Regions from separate parts of the Mesorhizobium sp. M0633 genome, predicted to be linked through region 1. Evidence: riboswitches for the same ligand, from Rfam matches in the RefSeq annotation. Region 1 holds a riboswitch; each other region holds the start of a gene.
What was found. A riboswitch is a leader RNA that binds a small molecule or an ion and turns the genes downstream of it on or off. The one in region 1 is predicted to bind cobalamin.
Positions count from the first base shown of each region.

Region 2: linked by a shared signal. The riboswitch ahead of NKI47_RS33685 (ABC transporter ATP-binding protein) and the one ahead of NKI47_RS03750 (CbtB domain-containing protein) in region 1 are both predicted to bind cobalamin.
Region 3: linked by a shared signal. The riboswitch ahead of NKI47_RS10205 (DUF1636 family protein) and the one ahead of NKI47_RS03750 (CbtB domain-containing protein) in region 1 are both predicted to bind cobalamin.

Region 1 is NZ_JAMYQC010000003.1:34,919-39,192, forward strand. It holds gene NKI47_RS03740 (heparan-alpha-glucosaminide N-acetyltransferase) at 1-574, opposite strand, end outside; gene NKI47_RS03745 (aromatic ring-hydroxylating oxygenase subunit alpha) at 793-1,986, opposite strand; cobalamin riboswitch at 2,128-2,324, shown strand; gene NKI47_RS03750 (CbtB domain-containing protein) at 2,361-2,540, shown strand; gene NKI47_RS03755 (CbtA family protein) at 2,556-3,338, shown strand; gene cobU (bifunctional adenosylcobinamide kinase/adenosylcobinamide-phosphate guanylyltransferase) at 3,331-3,852, shown strand; gene cobO (cob(I)yrinic acid a,c-diamide adenosyltransferase) at 3,854-4,274, shown strand, end outside.
Region 2 is NZ_JAMYQC010000065.1:2,872-7,145, reverse strand. It holds gene NKI47_RS33690 (ABC transporter substrate-binding protein) at 1-900, opposite strand, end outside; gene NKI47_RS33685 (ABC transporter ATP-binding protein) at 919-1,737, opposite strand; cobalamin riboswitch at 1,830-2,033, opposite strand; partial or broken gene NKI47_RS33680 (AraC family transcriptional regulator) at 2,169-2,286, shown strand; gene NKI47_RS33675 (LysR substrate-binding domain-containing protein) at 2,366-3,274, opposite strand; gene NKI47_RS33670 (FAD-binding oxidoreductase) at 3,415-4,274, shown strand, end outside.
Region 3 is NZ_JAMYQC010000007.1:236,704-240,977, reverse strand. It holds gene NKI47_RS10215 (NADH-quinone oxidoreductase subunit A) at 1-78, opposite strand, end outside; gene NKI47_RS10210 (winged helix-turn-helix domain-containing protein) at 414-1,613, shown strand; cobalamin riboswitch at 1,643-1,846, shown strand; gene NKI47_RS10205 (DUF1636 family protein) at 1,885-2,319, shown strand; gene cobW (cobalamin biosynthesis protein CobW) at 2,316-3,353, shown strand; gene NKI47_RS10195 (cobaltochelatase subunit CobN) at 3,372-4,274, shown strand, end outside.

The DNA.
Region 1 (4,274 bases):
CGGCGCCGAACCAGGGCAGCAGCGGAACGTAGTCGTTGGAGCGCGGGTTGGTCGCCGACAGGCCGACCCACCACAAAGCCGGATGATCGAAAAGCTCGGATCGCAGGTAGAAAGGCGCAGCGATAACGAGGGCCGCCACGGCAAGCGTCAGCAGCGCCGGGAGGCGCAGGAACGCCAGGCCGAGCAGGCTGGCGAGCGCGATCTCGTGCAATATGCCGAAGAAGATGAAGCCGTCGGGCGTGGCGATGCGGGTGACCAGCGATATTGCGAGCGCTGCCCCGGCAACCATGGCGAAGCGCTTCCAGAAGCCGGTCCAGCGGATTTTCTTGCCATGGGCGAGATAGAGGCTGATGCCGACCAGGAACAGGAAGCTCGAGGCGATGCAGCGCGCGTAGATTTTCCACCAGCCGAAGGCGGTGAGGCCGGGATCGGTGTAGCCGAAGAATTCGAGGTCCCAGGTGAAATGATAGCTCGCCATGGCAAGCAAAGCGATGCCGCGTGCAATGTCGATAGCGGCGATGCGCTTCGACTTCGGTTGATCCTGAACGGCTGCGGTCGGCGTGTCGATGCTCATGGTCTCGCTGTCTTGGTTCAGCCCCGGCAAGACGACTATCACGGTTGCCACCGTCAAAAGAAGCAGGGCCTTGCGTCGCGTTGGTACCGGTCGGCATCAGAGCTGCTTTAGGCCAAAGCCGGAAAGCCTTTGGCCGGCGTGCTGGCGTTTTTCGGACTGGGCGCGGTTTTCGCGACACTCGGCCTGCTGGCGGCGGCCTGCGGCTTCGTCACCTGGCGCTATCTGCCCAAATCGCTTTGATGTTCGAGCGCCGCATGGCGCTCGCGCACCCAGTTGTGGAAGCGGTGCAAGTCGTATTCCTCGGGCATCAGTACGCCGGCCTTGTGGCGCATCGAGCGCAGGCCCATCTGGTTGACCTCGCAGATATCAGCATCCTCCTCCAGCACCTGGGTACCGAAGGCGACGATGTTGTCGATATCCGCGGCCGGATCGGCGAGCGCTTCGGGCGAAAAAAGCCATTCGGCGGTAAGTTCGGTCTGCTCCGGCCCAAGCGGCACCAGCCGCACGGTCCTGACATAGTCGACATGGCCGACGACGAACATCGACGGCATGCTGGTGGCATAGGTCTGCCCGGCGGCACGCTCGCCCGGCGTCAGGCCGGAAAAGACCGAGCCGTGGACGCGCCCGTCGCGCGACCAAGTTTCGGCCCCGGCCCGCAAGCCGCCGGCAAATTCCGGCGCGTCATTGTCGGCGTGGCGCGCCCATTCGGGGTCGTCGTGCCGGCCCATCAGGCCGCGGCCATAGATCGGCACCAGCCGCGACAGGTCCTTGTGGACGCCGGGGCAGTGCAGGCACTCGTTGAAATTTTCCCAAAATACCTTCCAGTTGCAGTTTATCACCTTGCGCAGCACATGGCCGCTCAGCAGCGTTTCCAACGGCCAGTTGGCGAGGCTGCCGGATGCCGGATCGAAGGATGTTTCAGCCGAGCCGGCAGCGTCTTCCGCCAGATTGACGAAGACAAAACCGCGCCACACCGAAAGCGCGACCCGGTAGAGCGGATGATCGGCCTTGTCGAAGCCGTCCGGCAGCGATTTCGACGGCACGCGCACCAGATCGCCGTGCAGCGAATAGGACCAGGCATGGTATGGGCAGGTGATGAGCCGCGCCTTCAGCCGTCCTTCGCTCTGCTGGCAAAGCTGCGAGCCGCGATGCCGGCAGGTGTTGTGGAAGGCGCGCAACTCGCCGGTCTCGTCGCGCAGCACGACGACCTCCTGCGTGCCTATGCGGAACGTCCTGAAAGCCAGCGGCTGGGCAAGGTCGGCCTCGCGGCAGACGAGCAGCCAGTTGCGATACCAGATGGCCTCGAGATCGCGCTGATAGGCCGCGATGTCCCAATAGGCTGATGACGGCAGCGTCGGCTCGGCCCGCGTCAGGCCGTTGTAGGGACCGCGCTCATTCGGGCTGGGTTGCATGCCGGCTTCCTCCCCATCCGCCAGCCGACACCCGGCTGCGAAAATTGTCAATCGCGGCGCCGGCCGACCGGGCTTGGCGAGGCGGCGCATTCGCCACACGATCCGGCGGAATTTGGTTTGCCGGGCGCGGCGATTCTGCCTATAGTCACTGATGTCGTCGGTTCCGTTTGGAACCAAGAGGGAATGCGGTGAGGGCAAGTTGTTTGCCCAATGCCGTGGCTGCCCCCGCAACTGTGTGCGGTAGTCCTCTCCATATGCCACTGAAGGTTCGCCTTCGGGAAGGTGGGGAAGGGCGCTGATCCGCGAGCCAGGAGACCTGCCGGCGACAGGAAACTGACTTCTATGCCCTCGGGTGGAGGGCGAAAGGACAAGACATGAATACCGCTTCCGTTTCGCTCGGCGCTTCCGCCTCCTCGCAGTCGCGTCTCATGCAGCTGGCGCTTGCTGCATTCCTCGGCATTTTCGTCATGGGCTTTGTCGGCTTCTCGCATATCGATGCGGTCCACAATGCCGCGCACGACTATCGCCATTCGATGGGCTTTCCCTGCCACTAACAAGGGGCTGACATCATGACACTGTTTCGCAACGTCGTGTTCATCGCGGCGATCGCAGGGCTTGTGGCCGGCGTGGCTCTCGCCTGCATGCAAGCCTATGCCACGGTGCCGCTCATCCTAAAGGCGGAAGTCTACGAACAGGCCGGCGGCGGCCATGACCATGCCGCGGCACCTGCGACACCGGCTGAAAACGCCGCGGGCATGACGGCTATGAGCAGCGCCGCGCCGGCACCGGCTGAAGCAATGGCTCCGGCGGAAGACGAAGGCTGGGCGCCGGCCGACGGTTTCGAACGCTTCGGCTTCAGCGTCGTTGCCAATATCGTCACCGGCATCGGCTTTGCGCTGGTCCTGGTTGCGGTTTCGGAATTCGCCGGCGGCATCGGCAATTGGCGCCAGGGCCTGTTCTGGGGGCTGGCCGGCTTTGCCGCGTTCACGCTGGCGCCGGGCCTCGGCCTGCCGCCGGAACTGCCGGCGATGCCGGCGGCCGACCTTGTCCAACGCCAGATCTGGTGGTGGGCAACAGTGGTGGCGACAGCGGCCGGTCTCGGCCTTATAGTCTTCCGCAGATCGCTGCCGCTGGTGGCTCTTGCCGTGGCGTTGATCGTTGCGCCGCATATCGTCGGCGCGCCGCAGCCCGATAGCTTCGAGACGGCGATCCCGGAAGGCCTGCACCACCAGTTCGTGGTGGCGGTGACGCTGACCAATCTGGTGTTCTGGCTGGTGCTCGGCGCGGTCGTCGGCGTGGTGCGCGGACGCTTCACCGGCACGGCGACCAGCCTGCGCGACAGCTTTGCCTGACCGCGCTGCCGGGGCACTGACCCTGGTCATCGGCGGTGCGCGCTCCGGCAAGAGCGCGCATGCCGAGAGCCTGGTGACGGTCGGCCCGCCGCCTTGGAGCTATATCGCCACGGCGCAAGCCTATGACGACGAGATGCGCCAGCGCATCGCGCTGCACCGCTCGCGCCGCGGCGCCGGCTGGACGACCATCGATGCGCCGCTCGACCTTGCCGGCGCGATCGGAGCGCTGCCTGACGGCCAGCCGGTGCTGATCGACTGCCTGACGCTGTGGCTGACCAACCATATGCTGGCCGACCATGATGTCGAGGCCGAATGCCGGAGGCTGGCCGATGTGCTGTCGCGGCCGCGTGGGCCGTGGTTCGTGGTGTCCAACGAGGTCGGCCAGGGCATCGTGCCGGACAATGCGCTGGCAAGACGGTTTCGCGACGCCGCCGGCCGGCTGAACCAGGACGTCGCAGCTGTTGCCGGCACCGTGCTTTTGATGGTGGCGGGGCTGCCGCTCAAGGTGAAATGACATGGCTGATACTATCGATCCCAAGGACGAGGAACGCCACCGCGCCAAGATGGCCAAGCGCAAAACGGTGCAGGACGCCGAGGTCGCGGCCAAGACGGTCGAGAAGGGACTGCTGATCGTCAACACCGGACCGGGCAAGGGCAAGACCACGGCCGCCTTTGGGCTGGCGCTCAGGATGCTCGGCTATGGCAAGCGCGTCGGCGTCGTTCAGTTCATCAAGGGCAAATGGCACACCGGCGAGAAAGACGCCTTTGCCGCCTTCGGCGACCGTGTCGTCTGGCACGCCATGGGCGAGGGCTTTACCTGGGAGACACAGGATCTGAAGCGCGACATCGCGGCGGCCGAGGCTGCCTGGGCGAAAGCGCTGGAGCTGATGGCCGAGCCGTCGATCAGCCTCGTGGTGCTCGACGAGCTGAACATCG
Region 2 (4,274 bases), on a different contig from region 1:
GTGCATCGCCCTGGCGATCTTGCCGATCGCCTCGATGTTGGCAGGCCCAGGTGTCAGTTCGGCATAGCGCAGCGCGACGAAGCGTTCATTTTTGACCGCATCAGTCTCCTTCATCGCCGGATGGGCTTTGAGGAAATCGAGCAGTTTCCTGTAGCCGCCGCCGTCCTGGTAGTCGAGCAGGATAAGGAATTGCGGATTGCGGGCCGCCACCGTCTCCCAATCCGTATTGCCCCAACTCGTCGCCATGTCGGCCATGATGTTGTCGCCGCCGGCAGCAGCGATCATGGCGCTGGGGTTCGCGAACTTGCCTGATGTGAAAGGTCTGTCTTCGCCGGAGTCGTAAAGAAACACGCGCGTACCCTTGCGGTCGCCAACCTTCGCCGTGATACCGGCGAGTTGCGTTTTCCAGCGCGAAACAAGCTTTTCCGCCTCTACTTCCTTGCCAAAAATCTTGCCCAGCTTTTCGACGTCGCCATAGAGCAGGTCCATCGAGGCGGCGGGGCGGTTCTGGTCGAGATGGACGCAGCTTTCCGTCAGCACCAGCGTCTTGATACCGTACGGCGCCAGCGTATCGGGCGTCACCTCGCCACCTGGCTTCATGCCGTAATACCAGCCGGCGAAGAAGAAATCGGGCTCGACGGCGACGAGGTTTTCGAGCGTCGGGTATTTCGGTGCGAGTTCCGGGATCGCGCCCTGCTCAGCCTTGAATTCCGGACCGACCTTGTACCATCCGGTGATGCCCGTCAGGCCGACGATCGACGGTTGCAGCCCCAGCGCGAAGGCCATCTCCGCCATGTTCAGATCTTGGATAACGGCGCGCTTCGGCGCGGCTTCGAACGTCAGCGGCGTGCCGCAGCTGTCAACGGTCACGGGAAAAGCGAAGGCCGCCTGGGCAAGCAGTAGGGAGGCAAAGGCGTTTCACGAATGTTGCTCCTTGGTCAGATCAGGATGGGAAGAGGCACGGTTAGGAACGTCGAAGATCGTAAGTTCGCGGTCCTCGGTGGGATGGCGCAGCCGAAGCACGTCGACGCCGAAAGTCTCGCGGATCAATTGCTTGGTCAGCGCCTCGTGCGGACCGGCGAGTGCCTGCAGGCGGGCCTCGTTCATCACCGCGACCCTGGTGGCAAATGGCGTGACCAGCGACAGATCATGAAGCACCGCCACCACGGTCATGCCAAACTGCGATACGAGTTCGAGAAGGTCGCTGCGGGCGCGCGGATCGAGATGATTGGTCGGTTCATCGAGGAACAGGATTTTGGGCTCCTGGGCGATGGCGCGCGCCAGCTGGGCGCGTTGCCGCTCGCCACCGGATAGCGAGCCGATTGTGCGGCCGAGCAGCGGCATCAGGCCGGTTCTGCGAAGCGCTTCGATGACGATGTCGCGTTGCTCGCTCCTTCGTCGCATGCCCGCATGGGGGACGCGCCCAAGCTCGACATAGTCGATCACGGCAAGCCGCGGGTCGGGCTGATCGGTCTGGCCGACGACCGCCATGTGCAGCGCCCGCTCGGCGGCCGAAAATCTCTCCAGCCGGCGTCCGGAGAATCTCACATCTCCCGCGCTTGGCCGCAGCGTACCGCAGAGCATGCGCAGCAGCGTCGTCTTGCCGGCGCCGTTAGGGCCGATGATGGCGAGGCGGTCGCCCGCCGCTAGCGAAAGGCTCACCGCACTAACCAGGCGCTGGCCATTTGCCGTCGCACTCAGTTCGCGCGCTTCAAGAAGAGGCTGGGAGGCGTCCAACTTACCGTCACTTTCTCAATGGCGACGGAAGGAAGCTGGACGGACCGGCCGACAAGACCGATGTCCACGTCTCCTCCCGGCACACCCCGTCCGGTCAACTCATGCTGATGGCAGGTCTCCTGGCTCGCGGGTCTTTGCGCCATCCTGCCTTCCCAGCCTTGCCGGCCAGTGGCACTTCGGATCTTGCTAACCGCTTACAGTTGCGGGGGCAGCCACGGCCTCGATCCGAAGACCTCACCGTGTTCCCTTTTCACCCCTTGCCTTTCGACTCGGGGACCATCACTCAGCCACCCTAATTTTCCGCCACTCACAGCGCAATAAATTTTCGGAGTTCGGACAGCCGCTGGAGCAAGGGTCTTGTCAGAAGGAGTCATGCATACCTCGTAATGTAATAACATTACGTACCTAGAGGACGTTGTCTGCTTCTGTCAACCCCCAACACGATTTGGGACAAATGGCTGCCGGCATCTGGGCGCGAGGTCGCCGATGCGCCGGAATTCGATCCCTGTAGCGGCAAGGCTGGAAATTTGGATACCGGTCAAAGTGTGAGGCGCGGCAGGCGACCCCGAAGCGCAGGAAGCGCTGCTACCGCTTGTGACGAGCATGCAGAAGATCGGCGTTCAGATGCTCAGACTATCGATCTCATCCAGGCGGAAAACGCTTCGATATGCGCTTGTCGGGGGTGATTGGCTACGCAGGCAAGGTAAAAGCCATAGCCTGGCAGACAGAGATCATGTGCCTTGACTAGCCTGCCAGCCTCGAGTTCGCCACTGACGACCACATCGCTGCAGATAGCGATACCTTGGCCTGCCGCTACCGCGTCAATCGCGTGCAGCTCTTCGCGGAAGCTTAGGTCCCATGCCTGGTTGGCATTGGGGATGCTGGGATCGATCGAGCGTGCGATCGCCAGCCATCGTTGCCAAGTCGGCGCTTCCGGGTCGCGGTTCGTCCAATTGAAATGGATGAGCGGGTATTGCAGCAGATCGGCGGCGCGCTCGATCTGTCGGTCGCCTCCTGCGAACAACTCCGGGCTGCATACCGGAAAGAATGCGTCCCGAAAAATTTCCTGCGCGGGAACATCCCGCGGCATCCTGCGCGCATAGCGGATCGCGACGTCGGCGTCACCGGCTCGCAGGTCCAGAACGGCGTCTGTCCCGATGATCTCCAGTGGAATGTTCGGATGCTGTTCGCGCCACTTCGACAGGCGCGGAACCAGCCATCGGCTGGCAAATGCATTTGGGCTCGTCACGCGCAACGGGCGTTGGCCAACTCCGGCCGAGGCTGATGCTATTGCCGCAGCGAAAGCGTCGAAGCCGCTGCAAATTACCGGGAATAGCCGTTCGCCCACGCCTGTGAGCACGAGCGGTCGTGGGCGCCGCCGGAACAGCAGTTGCCCACAGACCTCCTCCAGCAATCGAATCTGGTGGCTGATGGCCGTTGGCGTCACGCCGAGTTCCGTCGCGGCCTTCCTGAAGCTCATCAGCCTGGCAGCGGCTTCGAAGGCGCGAAGCGACCCGAGCGGCGGAAGTTTTCTCATCCAGGCAGTTTAGATGAATTTAGCTCATCCAGCGACTGAGATATTCGATTTTGCAGCGAATGGCGCCGCATGAGATCATTGTGATCCGGTGAACGACAGCGGCCTGTCCAACCGTGCTGAATCACGAAGGGTATCCCTCGATGAGCATGTTCAAGCTTATAGACGGTTCCGAGCCGACGTTGCAGGCGCCAGATATCGCCCGGCTCAGGCAGGCGATTAGCGGCGATCTGATCCTTCCGGACGACCCTGGCTATGACCAGGCGCGCAGAGTTTGGAATGGCATGGTCGATAAGAGGCCGGCGGCTGTTTTCTATTGCGCCGAATCCAGCGATGTCGTCACGGCCGTCAACTTCGCCCGATCGCAAGGCTTCCTCGTCGCCGTCCGCGGCGGTGGTCATAACGTCGCCGGCAGTTCGGTATGCGACGGCGGCTTGGTGATCGATGTGTCACGCATGAAGCGGATCGAAGTCGACCCGATCCGCCGTGTTGCGCGCGCAGAGGCCGGCCTGAACCTGGGCGAGTTCGACGCAGCCACACAGGTCCATGGTCTTGCGACGACCATGGGTGTCAACGCGGATACCGGCATAGCCGGACTGACACTCGGCGGCGGGTTCGGCAAGCTTGGCCGCAAACATGGACTGAGCTGCGACAACCTTGTCGCTGTCGAAATCGTGACAGCGAACGGCCGGTTGCTCACGGCAAACGCGGCCGAAAATGCAGATTTGTTCTGGGGCATTCGGGGCGGCGGCGGCAATTTCGGAATAGTCACCACCTTCGAATACAAGCTCCATCCCGTGGGTCCGCTCCTCATCGCGGGATCGATGCTATACCGCTACGAAGAGGCACGCGAAGCGATGCGGTTCTATCGTGCGTTCTCGAGCGGCGCCCCGGATGAACTGAGCCTGGATGCAGCACTTGTGACGGCGCCCTCGGGCGAACGCCTCTTCAGCATATCGGCGTGCTACATCGGCCCACTCGACGAAGGCCAGCAAATCATTCA
Region 3 (4,274 bases), on a different contig from region 1:
GAGCAGCGCCAGTCCGACGACCAGCGCCACGCCGATGAACAGGACGATGGGCAGGTACGAACTCAACAATGCGTTCATTCTGCAGCTTTCCGTTGCGGCCAATCCACTCTGATTACAGCACCGGACCCACTTGCGGAAGCGTGACAGTTTAACCACTGAACCGTTTTAAGGGGGCTCTATGCTGCAACGCGGCGAGGGTTAGCGCAGCGCTTTCGGCGAAGCAAGTCAAACCTTGTTCAAATCGCGGTGCTGGAACGGCATATCCGGGAAAACTGGTCCGATCCGCTCCTGTTTGATTTCCTTCACTTTTTACTCCACTTTTCTCTCCTGACATGGATGCCGCCAAAACCCTGTTAGCATGGCACGGAATCGCAGGTCATTTTCTCGTCTAACATCGTCTGGATGCCGCCTTCATGAAGGAAAAAATCTCGCTTGCCATGGCCCGTCGCATTGCGCTCGCGGCACAGGGATTCAACGACCCGCGCCCCACCGGCACGCCTGACCGCCGGCATCTGGCCCGCGTGCTTGCCCGTACCGGCCTGCTGCAGATCGATTCCGTCAGCGCCGTGGTGCGCGCCCATTATATGCCTCTTTATTCGCGGCTTGGCCCTTACAAGCTGGCGTTGCTCGACAACGCCGCCGTCACGCGCAAGCGCATGGTCTTCGAGTATTGGGCGCATGAAGCCTCGTTCTTGCCGGTCGAGACCTATCCGCTGATGCGCTGGCGCATGCAGCGGGCCGAACGCGGCGACGAAATGTACAGCGGACTGGCCAAATGGGGCCGCGAGCACGCCGCCTATATCGAAGACATCTCTCGCGAGGTCGCCGAACGAGGCCCGATCGCAGCGTCGGCTTTCGAAGGGCAGAAGGGTTCGGGCGGCTGGTGGGGCTGGAGCCATGCCAAGCACGCCTTCGAATGGCTGTTCTGGGCCGGCCGCATCACCACTGCGCATCGCCGCGGCTTCGAGCGGTTCTACGATCTGCCGGAGCGCGTGCTGCCGCCGGCGGTACTCGCGCTACCGGTTCCCTGTCCCGAGGATGCACATCGCGAATTGCTGCGCATCTCGGCCCGCGCCCACGGCATCGCCACGGCAGGAGACCTGCGCGACTATTTCCGGCTGTCGCCGGCCGACATCAAGGGCCGCATCGAGGAGTTGGTCGAGGCCGGCGACCTGTTGCCGGTGAGCGTCGAAGGCTGGAACAAAACAGCCTATCTCCACAAGGACGCCCGTTTACCGCGCAAGATCGAGGCGCGCGCCTTGCTCGCGCCGTTCGATCCTGTCGTCTTCGAGCGGTCGCGCACCGAGCGCTTGTTCGATTTCCACTACCGCATCGAGATCTACACGCCGGCCGAAAAGCGCCGGTATGGCTATTACGTGCTGCCGTTCCTGTTCGGCGACAGCATCGTCGGGCGCGTTGACCTCAGGGCCGACCGCCCGGCCGGCGTACTGCGCGTCCATGCCGCCTATGCGGAGCCCGGCGCCTCGCTGCAAACCGCAGCCGAGCTTTTCGAAGAATTGAAGCAGATGCAGGGCTGGCTCGGCCTGGAACGCATCGAGGTGACCGCTGCCGGCGACCTCGGCCGTTCGCTCGCGGATATCGCCGCGTCATAGACGTGCGTTGACACGACTGCCTCCACAAGCCTAAATCCGTTCCAGACGGTCCCCTGCCCGCAACGGCAAGGGCCAAGAGGGAATGCGGTGCGAAATCTCGATTTCAAATCCGCGGCTGTCCCCGCAACTGTAAGCGACGAGCCTCGGCCGAAAACCACTGGGATATTCCCGGGAAGGCGGCACCCAGGCGATGACCCGCGAGCCAGGAGACCTGCCGTCTAGGACATAAGAATCCGATCGCCTGGCGGGTTTTCCGGGCAAGGAGCCTGATTTGGAACGCGACAGCAGTTTTCCGGCTGAGACAGCGGATTTATTGTCCGGCCATGGCGATTCCCCGGCCGGCGTTACCGTGATCGTCTGCTCGTCCTGCCGGGACGAGACCGGATCGGACGCTCATCCGCGCGCCGGCGAGCTGCTTGCCGAGGACACACGCCGCGCCGCTTCCGGCGAAAACATCAATATCCGCACCGTCGAATGCCTCGGCAACTGCAAGCGCCGGCTCAGCGCCGCCATGCTGCGCGACGGCTGCTGGAGCTACGTCTTCGGCGACCTGACCACGACCAGCGGCGCCGATCTCGTCGCTGGGGCAAAGCTCTTCGCCACCGCGACGGACGGTCTCATTCCATGGCGCGGCCGCCCCGATTGCCTGAAGCGTGGCCTGGTTGCCCGCATCCCACCCCTCGACCTTTTGAAGGATCAGATATGACCGCTTCCGTCTCCCGCGTGCCCTGCACCGTCGTCACCGGCTTTCTCGGCGCCGGCAAGACGACGCTGATCCGCCATCTGCTCGAAAATGCCAAAGGCAAGCGGCTGGCCATCATCGTCAACGAGTTCGGCGATATCGGCATCGACGGCGAGATCCTGAAGGGCTGCGCCATCGACACCTGCCCCGAGGAAAACATCGTCGAGCTGGCCAATGGTTGCATCTGCTGCACCGTCGCCGATGATTTCGTCCCGGCGCTGGACCAGATCCTGTCGCTGACGCCGAGGGTCGACCACATCCTGATCGAGACATCCGGCCTCGCTTTACCCAAGCCGCTGGTCCAGGCCTTCCAGTGGCCGTCGGTGAAAAGCCGCGTGACGGTCGACGGCGTCATTGCCGTGGTCGACGGACCGGCGCTGGCTGATGGCCGCGTAGCCAATGACATGGACGCCCTGCAGGCCCGGCGCGCACAGGACGAGACGCTCGACCATGACGATCCGGTCGAGGAAGTGTTCGAAGACCAGCTCGCCTGCGCCGACCTGATCATCCTGTCGAAGAGCGACCTGCTGGACGCCGCCGGCTCGGCCCGTGCCAATGCCGTCATCGGCAAGCACGTTGCGCGGGCGGTGAAGATCGTACCGACTTCGCAAGGCAAGGTCGACCCGTCGGTGCTGCTCGGCCTCGGCCTTGCCGTCGAGGACGACATCGAGAACCGCAAGACCCACCACGACGACGAGCTCGACCACGAACATGACGATTTTGACTCGTTCGTCATCGACATCGCGTCTGTGTCCAACCCGGACGAGCTCGCACAACGGGTCGCCACGGCGGCGGAGGAAGAAAACGTGTTGCGCGTCAAGGGTTTCGTCGAAGTCGGCGGCAAGCCGATGCGGCTCCTGCTGCAGGCCGTCGGTCCGCGCGTCAACCACTATTACGACCGCGCCTGGACCGCTGAAGACGACCGCCGCTCGCGCCTGGTCGTCATCGGCCTGAAAGGGCTGAACCGCCCGGCCATCGAGCGTATCCTCGCCGGCTGACCCCAGGTACGAGCCGCGATGCACATCCTCACCACCACATCCGCCTCGCTCGACGATCTCGCCGAGCCCGTCGATCTCAGGCAAACGCCTGCGGATGTCGTGGCGCTGTCCTTCACCGACAGCGACCTGGCCGGGCTGGCGGCGGCGTGGAAGGCAGATGCGCACCGCCTGCCGTCGATGCGGCTCGCCGCCTTGCGCGACCTGCGCCATCCGATGTCCGTCGACCTGTGGATCGACAGCGTCGCCCGCCACGCCAAGGTCATTCTGGTCCGCATCCTCGGCGGCTATGACTGGTGGCGCTATGGCTGCGACCAGCTCGCCGTTATCGCGCGAAATCGCGGTATCAAGCTGGCGCTCCTACCGGGCGAGAGCCACGACGAGGATTTGCGACTGATCGAAGGCTCGACGCTGCCGCGCGAGGAGTTGGACGCCCTGCTTGGCTATTTCCGCGAGGGCGGGCCGGCAAATATGACGGCGCTGGTGCAGAGGCTGGCAAGTCTCGCTGGATCGGGTGCGGCGGTAGCCGAACCTGTTAGCGTGCCAAAGGCGGGATTTTACGAGCCGGGACTGGGGGTAGTAGAACGCGGCGTCCCCCTCCCCCTCGAGGGGAGGGTCCGGCCGCAGGCCGGGGGTGGGGTCCTCTCCGAAGCGCGCCTACACAAAACGTCGCGCACTGCCGTGACGACCGCACCCGGCCCTGCGGGCCACCCTACCCTCGAGGGGAAGGGGGACGTCGTGCCAATTCTCTTCTACCGTTCGATGCTGCTCGCCGCCGATGTCGCGCCCATCGACGCGCTTTTCGAAGCCCTGCGCCACCGCGGCATGGCTCCCGTGCCTCTGTTCGTCTCCAGCCTCAAGGACCCGGCGTCGCTCGCCTTTGTCGAAACCGCGCTCGCAACCCTGAAGCCTGCCGCCATCATC